One region of the Shewanella sp. SM23 genome, then DNA from elsewhere that is predicted to be linked to it. Evidence: predicted binding sites of a transcription regulator. Region 1 holds the regulator's gene; each other region holds the start of a gene.
What was found. Region 1 encodes sigma-54, which starts transcription at its own class of promoters, with help from an activator protein. Its sites were predicted from a motif close to GTTGGCACGNNNNTNGNNT; they were not measured.

Region 1 (4,274 bases):
TAGCCAAGTTACAGGCAATTTAATCCGCTATAACATGATTCAACAGAAATTGATGGCCGAGAGTACTGGCAGTGGTGACGATCGCGTGATCACTATTATTCAGCCTGAAAACTATCAAGATGATGCTAAATCAGACGCTCCGGCGGATAAACCTGTAAAAAAGCAGGACTCTAAATGACCCAAATCACCTTAAGAGCACAAAATCTGGCGAAAAGTTACAAGAGTCGCCAAGTGGTTAAAGACGTCAGTCTGACGGTAAAAACCGGTCAAGTCGTTGGCCTACTCGGTCCAAACGGTGCAGGTAAAACCACGACATTTTACATGGTTGTCGGGCTAGTGAAGAGCGATAAGGGACATATCTTTATCGACGATGATGATTTAACCGCAGATCCTATGCATCTGCGTGCCCGCAAAGGCATAGGTTACTTACCGCAAGAAGCCAGTATCTTTCGTAAGCTAACTGTTCATGACAACATCATGGCCGTACTGCAAACTCGTAAAGAACTTAAAAACGAAGAACGAGAAGAAGAACTAGAACATCTGCTCGAAGAGTTTCATATCACCCACATCCGTGACAGCCAAGGCATGTCATTGTCGGGTGGCGAACGTCGCCGCGTCGAAATTGCGCGGGCTTTAGCCGCTAATCCTAAGTTCATTTTGCTCGATGAACCGTTTGCCGGCGTCGATCCTATTTCGGTTATCGACATCAAGAAGATTATCGAACAACTCAAAAGTCGCGGCCTTGGCGTACTGATCACAGACCATAATGTCCGCGAGACATTAGATGTATGTGAACATGCTTATATTGTGAGTCACGGAAACCTTATTGCCGAAGGAACTCCAGCAGAGATCTTAGACAATCAGCAAGTTAGGGCTGTGTACTTAGGTGAACAATTCAGGCTATAGTTAATCGAGCGAAGCCAATGGAGGCAATTTATACCGCCATTGGGCTTCACTCAAGATAATAATAAGCGACCTCATCCAACAATAATAACGTAGGGATCAGCGGTAACATGAAAGCGTCACTCCAGCTCAAACTGGGTCAACAGTTAACCATGACGCCACAATTACAACAGGCCATACGTCTGTTGCAACTGTCGTCATTAGAACTGCAGCAAGAGATCCAGCAAGCATTAGATTCTAATCCCCTTCTCGAGCTGGAAGAGGATCAATTCGACGCCACTAAAACCCCTGTAAACCAAACGCTATCCGATACGGATTTCAGTGAATCTAGCACTCTGCCACCAGAAAAAGACAGCTCCACCATAGACACGGCAGAGTCGCTAACCAAAGAATCCATGCCCGATGAGCTCCCCATGGACACCACATGGGATGAAGTGTTTACCGCCTCCCCAAACTCAGGCCCCGGCGGCAGTCGTGAAGACGATATGCCCTTCCAAGGCGAGACCAGTGAAGGTTTGTACGAACACTTAGAATGGCAAAAAAACCTCACGCCGTTTTCTGAAACCGATTTAGCCATTGCCACCGCCATTATTGATGCCATCGACGATCAAGGCTATCTCACCCAAAGTACTGACGAAATCCTCGAAGCCATGGGCAATTCGGAGGTCGAGCTTGACGAAGTCGAAGCCGTACTCAAGCGCATTCAGCATTTTGATCCCATAGGCGTTGCCGCCCGCGATTTAAGTGAATGCCTGCTAATCCAACTGTCGCATTTCGCCGCTGATACTCCCAACCTAGAAAACGCCCGTATGCTGATCAAAGATCATTTAGATCTGATCGCCGCCCGTGATTTTAGGTTATTGATGCGTAAGACTAAATTAAAAGAAGATGAATTAAGGGATGGTATAGCACTTATCCAAACTCTCAATCCTCGCCCAGGTTTGTTGATCACGCCCAATAATGACGAATACGTTATCCCAGATGTGTCTGTGTCGAAGAAAAATGGCCGCTGGGTCGTTGAGCTTAATCCTGACTGCATGCCAAAAATCAATGTAAATCAACATTATGCTTCTATGGCACGCAGTACCAAAAACCAAGCCGATAGCCAATTTATTCGCGGCCATCTGCAAGAGGCTAAATGGTTTATTAAGAGCTTAGAAAGCCGTAACGACACTTTGCTTAAAGTTGCTAATTGCATAGTGCAATATCAGCAAGGTTTCTTTGAGTACGGTGAAGAAGCCATGAAACCTATGGTGCTTAACGATATTGCCGAAGCGGTAGAAATGCATGAGTCCACCATCTCACGGGTCACAACTCAAAAATACATGCATACCCCTAAGGGACTTTTTGAACTAAAATACTTCTTCTCTAGCCACGTCGGTACTGACGATGGTGGTGAGTGCTCATCCACAGCAATCAGAGCCTTTATAAAGAAACTGGTGGCAGCGGAAAACCAGAAAAAACCATTAAGCGATAGTAAGATGGCTCAACTTCTGGCAGAACAAGGGATCAACGTAGCCCGCAGAACCATTGCGAAGTACCGAGAGGCTATGCTTATTCCACCTTCTAATCAGCGTAAAAGTTTATAACCTACAGTGGATATCGGAGGACGTTTCTATGCAAATAAACCTAAGTGGGCACCATATCGAAATTACCGAATCGTTACGTGCATATGTAGAAGAAAAGTTTTCAAAACTTGAACGCCATTTCGAACAGATCAATAATGTGCACGTTGTGCTCAATGTTGAGAAAATGCAACAGATTGCCGAAGCGAGAATAAACCTCATAGGTGGTGAAGTTTTTGCTACTTCAGAGCATGCTGACATGTATGCCGCTATAGACGCCCTGATTGACAAGCTTGACCGTCAGGTTATTAAACACAAAGAGAAGTTAACAAAACACTAATAATGGAACTTTGTACCATACTGCGGCCGGAGTGCACTACCTGCGCCACTCCGGGCAGCAAGAAAAAGGTACTGGAACTCATCAGCGACTTAGTCGCTGCCCAGTACCCGACCCTCTCATCTCAAGAGATATTCGAAAGCCTAGTGGCGCGCGAAAAGATGGGGAGCACAGGTATAGGTAACGGCATCGCCATTCCACATGGTCGACTAGCCGATATAGATCAGCCCATTGCCATACTAATTAAGTGTGAAGAGCCGATAGCATTTGATGCTATCGATAAGCAACCTGTTGATATTTTATTTGCACTACTGGTGCCTGCAGACCAATGTCAGCAGCACTTAAGTACCTTGTCTTGCATGGCCGAAAAGCTGAGCGACAAGCAAATATTAAAGCAATTACGCAAGACGCATGATGAAACGGAACTCTATCAGGTAATCACTGGATGAAACTGGTCATAGTGTCGGGCCGCTCAGGCTCAGGCAAATCTGTCGCCCTTAGGGTACTCGAAGATCTCGGCTATTATTGTGTCGATAACCTTCCCTTGCCATTGATTGGCAGTTTGCTTGAGCAACTCAAAGGCAGTAACGATCTCGTCGCCATCAGTGTCGACGTGCGTAACATGCCTGAGCAGGATAAGGTCTTAGTGAAACAACTCGCTAGCCTACCTCCAGATACTGAGTTAACGAGCTTCTTCCTTAACTCCAGCGATAAAATTCTGCTTAAGCGTTACAGCGAAACCCGCCGTTTACATCCTTTGTCGAAGAGCCGAGTCTCTTTGCAAGAAGCGATAAAGCTGGAGGGGAAACTGCTCGAGCCTATGTCAAAACTGGTCGATCACTACATAGATACGTCGAATCTGAATATCTATGATTTAAGCGACCAAGTCAGACAAATTCTCCTTGGTAGTGTCGATAAAGAACTCGTGATCAACTTCGAGTCCTTTGGCTTTAAGCACGGAATGCCCACCGAAGCCGACTTTATGTTCGATGTGCGCTTCCTGCCCAATCCCCACTGGGAGTTGGCGCTGCGGCCATTGACTGGCTTAGATGAACCCGTAGCTGAGTTCTTAAATCGTCAACCACTGGTTAATAAGTTCATCTGGCAAATCGAAAATTTACTGGAGACTTGGCTGCCGCATCTCGAGCGTAACAATCGCAGTTATTTAACGGTAGCTATTGGCTGCACAGGTGGACAGCACAGATCGGTTTACGTCGCAGAGCAATTGGCAAAACGCTTTAGTAACGGTAAACATAAAGTTTATGCCCGTCATCGAGAGCTCAACAATGCCAAAGCTTGAACGTCAGATAACCATCTGTAATAAGCTCGGTTTACATGCCCGTGCCGCCACTAAGTTGGTGGTACTGGCTTCCGAGTTTGATGCGACCATCACCTTAATCCAAGGCGATAAACAAGCATCGGCCGCCAGTGTACTTGGCTTACTGATGCTTGAAACTGGTATGGGTAAA
Region 2 (4,274 bases), on a different contig from region 1:
AGTGCACTGGTTGCCGCCAGCTTCATGGCTGCGGGCGCAATGGCGAGTGATAAAACAGAGCCTCGCAACGAAGTTTATAAAGATAAATTTAAGAATCAATACAGTAGCTGGCATGATACCGCTAAAAGTGAAGAACTAGTGGATGCACTTGCACAAGATCCTAATATGGTGATCTTATGGGCGGGTTATGGTTTTGCTAAAGATTATAATGCACCACGCGGCCACATGTATGCGGTAACTGACGTGCGCAACACGCTACGTACAGGTGCACCCGCTAATGCGGAAGATGGTCCTATGCCGATGGCATGTTGGAGCTGTAAGAGCCCTGACGTACCTCGCTTGATTGAAGAGCAAGGCGAAGATGGTTACTTCAAAGGTAAGTGGTCAAAGGGTGGCCCTGAAGTGACAAATACCATTGGTTGTGGTGATTGCCATGAAAAAAGCTCTCCAAAGTTACGTATTTCACGCCCTTATGCAGACCGTGCTTTTGAAGCTATAGGTACACCTTTTAGCAAAGCGTCTAAACAAGATAAAGAATCAATGGTATGTGCTCAGTGCCACGTTGAGTATTATTTTGAGAAAACTGACGACAAAAAGAATTTTGTTAAATTCCCTTGGGATATGGGTACAACAGTTGAAAAAATGGAAGTCTACTATGACTCAATCCAATTTTCTGATTGGACACACGCCCTTTCTAAGACACCAATGTTAAAAGCCCAGCATCCAGAGTATGAAACTTGGAAAATGGGTATTCACGGCATGAATAATGTAAGTTGCGTTGACTGTCACATGCCAAAAGTGACCAGTGCTGAAGGTAAGAAGTTTACTGATCATAAAGTGGGCAATCCATTCGACCGTTTTGAAGAAACCTGTGCAACTTGCCATAGCCAGACTAAAGAGTTTTTGGTTGGCGTGACTAATGAGCGTAAAGCCAAAGTTAAAGAAATGAAGTTGAAAGCGGAAGAGCAATTAGTCAAAGCACACTTTGAAGCAGAGGCTGCGTGGAAAGCTGGCGCCACTGAAGAAGAAATGAAACCCATACTGACAGATATCCGCCACTCACAATGGCGTTGGGATTTAGCGATTGCTTCCCATGGTGTTGCAGCTCACGCACCGGATGAAGCATTGCGTATTCTGGGAACTTCGGTAAGTAAAGCTGCTGATGCTCGTGTGAAGTTAGCGCAATTACTCGGTAAAAAAGGCATCACAGATCCTGTTGCGATTCCTGATATCTCTACCAAAGCTAAGGCACAAGCAGCATTAGGTATGGACATGGATAAAATGAATGCAGAGAAAGAAGCATTTAAGAAAGACATGTTACCTAAGTGGGATGAAGAAGCGAAAAAACGCGAAGCCACTTATAAGTAGGTTTTAATCAATCGTGGTTGAGTTTTCGATATGAGCTAACCCCTCATGCAAACAAAAGCCCTCGCTGACTCAGCGGGGGCTTTTTTATGGAAAAAATATCGAGTAATGTCAGGCGTTGATCATGCTGGCCGAGTGAATACCACGGGCTAAATCGCTATTTGATCAGTTTTAATAACGCCCTAAATCGCTCGCCTTGGGCTTGATGTTGTAATTCAAATAATAGCGATTCCACGTTAGTTAATAGGGCGCCCCTGGCCGTCATCATTTGGATCCCAAGTTGTTTATTCTCAGCACTGCGTGACGATACGCAATCGGCGACTAAATGCACCGAATATTGCTGCTCGATAAGGTCACAACAGGTTTGGTAAACACACACATGGGTTTCAATACCCGCGACTATGACGTGTTTGCGATTCGTCTTAGTTAATGCCTTTGCAAACGCGTCACAGTGCCAGCCGCTAAAATGCTGCTTAGCAATGGGTGAGCTGGTTTTCGCAAGTAAGGTTTGCAGCTCAGTGCTAGTTGCTCCGAGTTTATCGGGTAGTTGTTCTAACCACAGTATTGGAATTTCAAATAATTGTGCGCCTTGGATTAAGGTCTGTAGTTGTTGATGCAGCTTGTCACTGTTATCCATGATTTGTGCAAGTTTTCCTTGCACATCGACGATAACGAGAACACATTCTTCTGGTTTTAACATCGGGCCTTCCTTCTGCGCTTGATGATTGTCTTAGTGATGATCTTCGCTTTTGTCTAAGAGCTTGTGTTGTGATGCTCAGATTTCATCTCGATTTACGCTTCCCCCAGTAGACCCTAATTTAACCTTGTTACCAATAGGCCTAAGGTCGAATAGCTGTCGCACTTAAACTGCTCACTAAAAGAGTGCATCGCACCAGTCAGTGCTCGATTATGGTGCGTTTTTAACCTTAAAAAATAGTGTTAAACAATTTAAATCATTAATAATCAATAGATTAAATTGTTGGCCTAATGATTGAATTACATTTGATACAAGTTAATAACAATCGCGTTTTTTTGGAGGTCAGAATGAAACTAGTCAGCGCTATCATCAAGCCGTTTAAGTTGGATGATGTCCGTGAAGCTATCGCCGGAATTGGTATTGAGGGCATGACGGTGACCGAAGTGAAAGGTTTTGGCCGTCAGAAAGGGCATACAGAGTTGTATCGCGGCGCCGAGTATCAGGTGGATTTTTTGCCAAAAGTAAAACTAGAAATTGCCACTAAGGCTGAAAATCTCGACATGTTAATTGAGGCCATTACCACTGCGGCCCATACGGGGAAAATTGGTGACGGTAAGATCTTCGTCGTTGATTTAGAACATGCTATCCGTATCCGTACGGGTGAACTTGATACTGAAGCGCTATAAGGGGCTGACAATGGAAGAATTAACGAAATTAGGCGGCACAGTCACTGAACTACGCTTTGCACTCGATACCTTTTACTTTTTGATTTCTGGCGCTTTAGTCATGTGGATGGCGGCGGGATTCGCCATGTTAGAAGCGGGTTTAGTTCGCTCTAAAAATACCACTGAAATTTTAACTAAGAACGTTGTGCTGTACGCGATTGCCTGTGTGATGTATCTGTTGGTTGGCTATAACATCATGTATGTGGATAACACTGAAGGTGGCTGGTTACCGTCAATTGGCACCTTAATTGGTTCACAATCAGCAGATGCGAGCCATGCATTAGAATCTGACTTCTTCTTCCAAGTTGTATTTGTGGCAACGGCGATGTCAATTGTCTCTGGTGCTGTGGCGGAACGGATGAAGTTGTGGGCTTTCTTGTTCTTTTCTGTGGTGATGACAGCGGTTATCTATCCAGTAGAAGGTTATTGGACTTGGGGCCAAGGTTTTATCGCTAAACTGGGCTTTGTAGACTTTGCTGGTAGCGGTATTGTGCATATGACGGGGGCGACCGCGGCGATTGCTGGCGTAATATTGCTCGGTGCGCGTAAGGGGAAATACGGGCCTAATGGTCAAGTGAATCCTATTCCAGGCTCTAACTTGCCAATGGCAACCTTAGGTATGTTTATTCTGTGGATGGGCTGGTTTGGCTTTAACGGCGGATCGCAATTAATGGTGTCGGATGCGGCGAATGCAAGCTCAGTGGCGAAAGTGTTTGTGAATACCAATACTGCAGCGGCTTTTGGTGCTATCTCAGCTCTTATCGTGTGTAAGATGATTTGGGGTAAAGCGGATTTGACCATGATCCTTAACGGTATTTTGGCTGGACTAGTGGCGATTACGGCAGATCCTCTCTCGCCTTCATTGTTAATGGCGGGTGTGATTGGTTTAGTGGCGGGCGGCGTGGTGGTGTTCTCGATTGTGGGCTTAGATCGCATTAAGATCGACGATCCCGTCGGTGCGATTTCAGTACACGGTGTGGCTGGTTTCCTTGGCTTAATGTGTGTGCCATTATCCAATGCCAATGCAACTATTACCGGACAGTTGACGGGCGCAGCGATCATTTTCACTTGGGTGTTCTGCTCGTCATTTGCTGTCTGGTATGTGATTAAGATAACCATGGGGATCCGTGTGACTGAGGAAGAAGAATACAACGGTATGGATGCTTCTGACTGTGGTATTGATGCCTATCCTGAGTTTGTTACGGTCAAAAATGCGGGCTGATTAAACTTGCACATTAATGCGTGATTCACCTTGATGCTTAGCTTGGATCGAGGGATAGTGAAGCAGAGCCTAGGCTCTGCTTTTTTATGGGTAATCACTGTGATTGAAGTTTAAGTACAGGGTCATAAGCTTAATTACTGAGCAATTCTGTTTTCTTGCATAAATTAAGGAGTGTTCTATGAGATTGAATATAAAAACAATAGGTCAATTTTTGCGACTAAGTCTTATCGTCATTTCTGGCTGGATATCGGTTTCAGCCTTTGCA
Region 3 (4,274 bases), on a different contig from region 1:
ACTAAACTTACTGTCTAAAAAACCTAGCGACATTTGATATTCAAGTGCATTTTGCATGAATGCCGATTGTTCCTGTTGGATATCAACAGTATTACCATCACCGGTATCGGGTTGATTTGGCACACGGAACTTAACAAATTGCCCAGTCAACTCCGCAAGCCCAAAATGCTTATCTGGCTCTTGCATTTCAAGACTATTTCGCTGCTGCTGTTGGCCTCGAGCGGCCTGCATTGCCGCAGAAAAATCAACATCGCGGGCTTTGTAATGTGGCGTATCTGCGTTAGCGATATTGCTTGAAATGACTTCAGCCCGCTGCGCTCTAATACCGAGAGTGTATTGATGCACACCCAGTGCATTATCAAAATTGATCGCCATAAAATTGCCTCCTCGTGTTCTCACGAAAATAAAGCAATTCATGTGCCAACATCAGGAAAATTTTGAGAATAACAACAAGGATGAGCAAGTGATGGGTAAAAAATTACCGACAATTGTCGGTAATTTTCTTTAGAGCGGCTGAGTTAAGTCTTTTTCTGGTAATAAATGCCAGGGTTACAACGAACCATATCAAACTCGTCCGTTAAACCAGCGATAGATTCTGATGCACCGAGAAATAAAATCCCTTTGGGATTGAGAGCGGCAGCGAATTGCCGCAAAATTTTTGCCTTTGCCTCTGGTGCAAAATAAATCAGCACATTGCGGCAAAAGATAATGTCGAACTTGCCAAGCAGACTATAACTCTCGAGTAAATTATGCGCTCTAAAGTTCACCAACCGCTTCACATTGTCCTTTAACTTCATATTGCCTGAAGGTAATGCATCAAAAAACTGACGCTTACGTTCTTCAGATAAACCACGCGCTAATGCCAAACTATCGTACTCGGCATTTTTGCAACGTTCCAACATGGAAGGAGATAAATCCGTTGCTTGAATAGAAGCACTACCAGCCAAGGCACCAGGCTTCTTCTGTTGATACTCAAGAATAGTCATAGCCAATGAGTATGGCTCTTGGCCTGACGAGCAAGCCGCAGACCAAATTTTAAGCGGACGCCCCAGACGACTGTATTCAGGTAGTAGGACATTATTCAACAACTCAAATGGATAACGATCACGGAACCAAAGGGTTTCATTGGTCGTCATAGCATCGATCACTTCAGCTCTGAGCGCACGCTCAGTAGGCTTCATCGAATGCTTAACCACATCAGATAAGGATGGCAGGTTATATTTGCCCATCAAAGGAGCAAGACGACTGCGCACAAGATATTGCTTATTTTCACCCAGTACGATGCCGCTGTGTTGCTCTAAGAACAACCTAAATTGATTATATTCAGCCTCAGCGAGTGATTTATTTGGCACATTCACATCCTAAATCCTATAGCAAGCACCAAAATCAGTGCGAAACCATCATGTTATAAAGTCGAGATTATAGCGTAAAGCGTATCTAGGTACTAACCTACAGCAATTACAAACTTAAATGCTTATTCACAGCAGCGGCCAGTTCGTCAGGATTAAACTTAGCGATAAAGTCATTAGCCCCCACTTTTTGAACCATTGCCTGATTGAATACACCACTTAACGAAGTATGCAGTACCACTTTAATATGCTTAAGCTTAGGATCATCTCGGATTTCAGCAGTCAGGGTGTAGCCATCCATTTCAGGCATCTCAATATCAGAGATGATGAGGGGGATCTCATCGGCCACATTATCCATCTCTTTGGCGATCTCTTTAAGCTTGTCTAATGCTTCACGACCATCTTTTGCGGTATCAATTTGTAAATTCAATGACTCGAGTGAACGAATAATTTGTTTACGCGCCACGGCAGAATCATCAATAACCATAATATGGTAATGCTGAGTTCTGTCGAGGGTCAGTTTTTCATTGGCTTCTTCACTGATAGCCGTTTTAACCGGTGAAATCTCATCTAAGATTTTTTCCACATCGAGAATTTCAACTAATTCACCTTCAATTTCAGTCACAGCTGTCAGATAAGAATAACGGCCAGCACCTTGCGGCGGAGGCATAATCGCTTCCCAATTCATGTTGATTATCCGCTCAACAGAACTGACCAAGAAGCCTTGAACACTGCGGTTATATTCAGAAATAATGATGAAACAGTTTTCAGTGCTTGCTAAAGGTTTTCCCCCTGTTGCCGCACTCAAATCAATCACTGAAATGGTTGTTCCACGAATATGAGCAACACCCTTCACATAAGGATTAAGTTTAGGCAAAGTGGTCAGTGGTGGACACTGCAGTACTTCTTTCACCTTAAACACGTTAATCCCAAACCGTTGACGACCGTTTAATTTAAAAAGCAGCAATTCTAAACGGTTTTGTCCAACGAGCTGGGTTCGTTTGTTGACTGAATCAAGAATACTCGACATAACTCTGCCTTGTTGTTCTGTTTATGTTCGGCCCTATAACTCAGTTGAGTATAGGCATATTAATTGCTTACGTCTTATCTATCGATAAACATAGTCGAAACTGAGTCAATCTTCTGACAGTGATGCAAATTATTATTACAGTGGTCAGCTTCGAACTTAATAAAAGTATAGGTGCATTCTGGCGTTACAAGCTAGTCTCTTCATTATGAAAGTAAATTTAGTCTGTTTTTTTAGTCTTTTCACCCTCTTCATGCCCGCTTTTGCGAGTGCAGAGCCTATTGTCCCCACCGTATCGGCAATCTCAGAATTAGCTAAAGCGCTTATTTCAGAAAAAATATCCGTTCCAGAAAATGCCAAAGTAAATATTTCGCCACAGATGGTTGACGCAAGAATGCTGCCGTCACAATGTTCGTCTCCAATGAAAGTTGAACTGGCTAGCGATAGGGAAATTAGCCGTAATAACACCTTAAAAGTCAGCTGCGATACACAAGACTTAGCTTACCCTTGGCAAATCTATATCTCGGTTCGGGTGGATATCTTATTCCCCGTTGTTGTCTCAACCGAAATCTTAGCACCAGGCGAACTCATCTCTCCTAGTCAAGTAGAAGTCCGTTACATTGAACAAAATAGCTTGAGAGGTGCCGAATTCGATGACCCGAGTAAATTGGCTGGCGTGCGAGTAAAACGACGAGTAGCAAAAGATAATCCCATATTAAGCAACAACTTATGCTTCGTTTGTAAAAATGATTCGGTATCTATCTACGTTCGTTCTGGCTCATTCGAGCTCAAAACAGTAGGCGAAGCCCTACAAGATGGCAATAAAGGTGATCGGATCAGAGTCAAAAATAGCAGTTCAAACAAAGAACTAGATGCTATAGTCACAGGCATTGGCGAAGTTGAAGTAAGAATGTAAAATAATCTAAAGCTTTTTTGTAAGCTGCCGATACCCCAGTTAAGAAATCCCGTACACACGACGCTGGAGCCTAAAATGGCAATTGATATTAGCAAACTCAACACTGCAACGACTGCGCAAGTTCGTTCAGGCGCAACGAAAACGAGCAGCGATCAATCTGCTCAAGTTGCTACAAAATCGACAACACCACAGAGAAGCGACTCAGTGGTCATTACGGCCCAGGCACAACAACTTCAAGGAGCTCAGACTAAAATGGCTAGCCTTCCTGAAGTTGATCAAAAGAAAGTAGCAGAAATCAAACAAGCTATTGCCGAAGGTCGCTATAAAATTGACCCTGAAAAGTTGGCTGCCAATATTGCAAGTTTTGAAGCCGAACTTAATGACTTAAATAAAGAGTAACTATGACTGAAATAGCTAAACTGGTAGATCTACAACACGCCCATTTGGCTGTTCTTAAGCAAATCATACTCAAGGAAAAAGGCGCTTTGGTTGACCAAAACGCCGATTTACTGCTTTCCCTTGCTAACGAAAAATCGCAATGTCTGAAAGAACTAAAGAATAATGATGATATTCTGGCAAAACACAGTGATAAATCGCTACTCACTCAGCAAGTCGAACTCGTGCATAAAATGGCTGAGATCAAAGACGCATTGACTGAATGCAAAGAATTAAACGAACAAAATGCCAGTTTAATTGAGATGAATTTAGCGAGTTTAAATCGCTTTGCTCAAGCTTTACAAGCCAGCAGAAACGCCTCCAGCCTCACCTATAACGATAAAGGCAAGACCTCGACTATCTCAAGTTTAGGCAATGATTTAAAGGCCTAACAAGCGCATCACTCCCACTTAGCATTCCCTTTTCTAAGCTCTGATTAGATATTAATGTCTTGTACAAAAAGAAAAGCCGCGTAAATACGCGGCTCAATACATGCTGTTGAACATACTCTCAAAAACGCTAGAAATACGTCACTTCCTTCACTCGT

Region 2: the regulator sigma-54 is predicted to act here: its motif matches at 2,344-2,362, upstream of L5L98_RS07465 (P-II family nitrogen regulator).
Region 3: the regulator sigma-54 is predicted to act here: its motif matches at 2,430-2,448, upstream of flgA (flagellar basal body P-ring formation chaperone FlgA).

Annotation. Positions count from the first base shown of each region.
Region 1 is NZ_JAKKRM010000019.1:80,853-85,126, forward strand. It holds gene lptA (lipopolysaccharide transport periplasmic protein LptA) at 1-178, shown strand, start outside; gene lptB (LPS export ABC transporter ATP-binding protein) at 175-906, shown strand; gene L5L98_RS18900 (RNA polymerase factor sigma-54) at 1,014-2,492, shown strand; gene hpf (ribosome hibernation promoting factor) at 2,521-2,808, shown strand; gene ptsN (PTS IIA-like nitrogen regulatory protein PtsN) at 2,811-3,254, shown strand; gene rapZ (RNase adapter RapZ) at 3,251-4,105, shown strand; gene L5L98_RS18920 (HPr family phosphocarrier protein) at 4,092-4,274, shown strand, end outside.
Region 2 is NZ_JAKKRM010000004.1:217,517-221,790, reverse strand. It holds gene nrfA (ammonia-forming nitrite reductase cytochrome c552 subunit) at 1-1,368, shown strand, start outside; gene L5L98_RS07470 (hydrolase) at 1,523-2,065, opposite strand; gene L5L98_RS07465 (P-II family nitrogen regulator) at 2,410-2,748, shown strand; gene L5L98_RS07460 (ammonium transporter) at 2,759-4,009, shown strand; gene L5L98_RS07455 (hypothetical protein) at 4,188-4,274, shown strand, end outside.
Region 3 is NZ_JAKKRM010000003.1:344,309-348,582, forward strand. It holds gene flgB (flagellar basal body rod protein FlgB) at 1-375, opposite strand, end outside; gene L5L98_RS06290 (CheR family methyltransferase) at 519-1,358, opposite strand; gene L5L98_RS06295 (chemotaxis protein CheV) at 1,459-2,379, opposite strand; gene flgA (flagellar basal body P-ring formation chaperone FlgA) at 2,585-3,292, shown strand; gene flgM (flagellar biosynthesis anti-sigma factor FlgM) at 3,368-3,691, shown strand; gene L5L98_RS06310 (flagella synthesis protein FlgN) at 3,694-4,119, shown strand; gene L5L98_RS06315 (LPP20 family lipoprotein) at 4,247-4,274, opposite strand, start outside.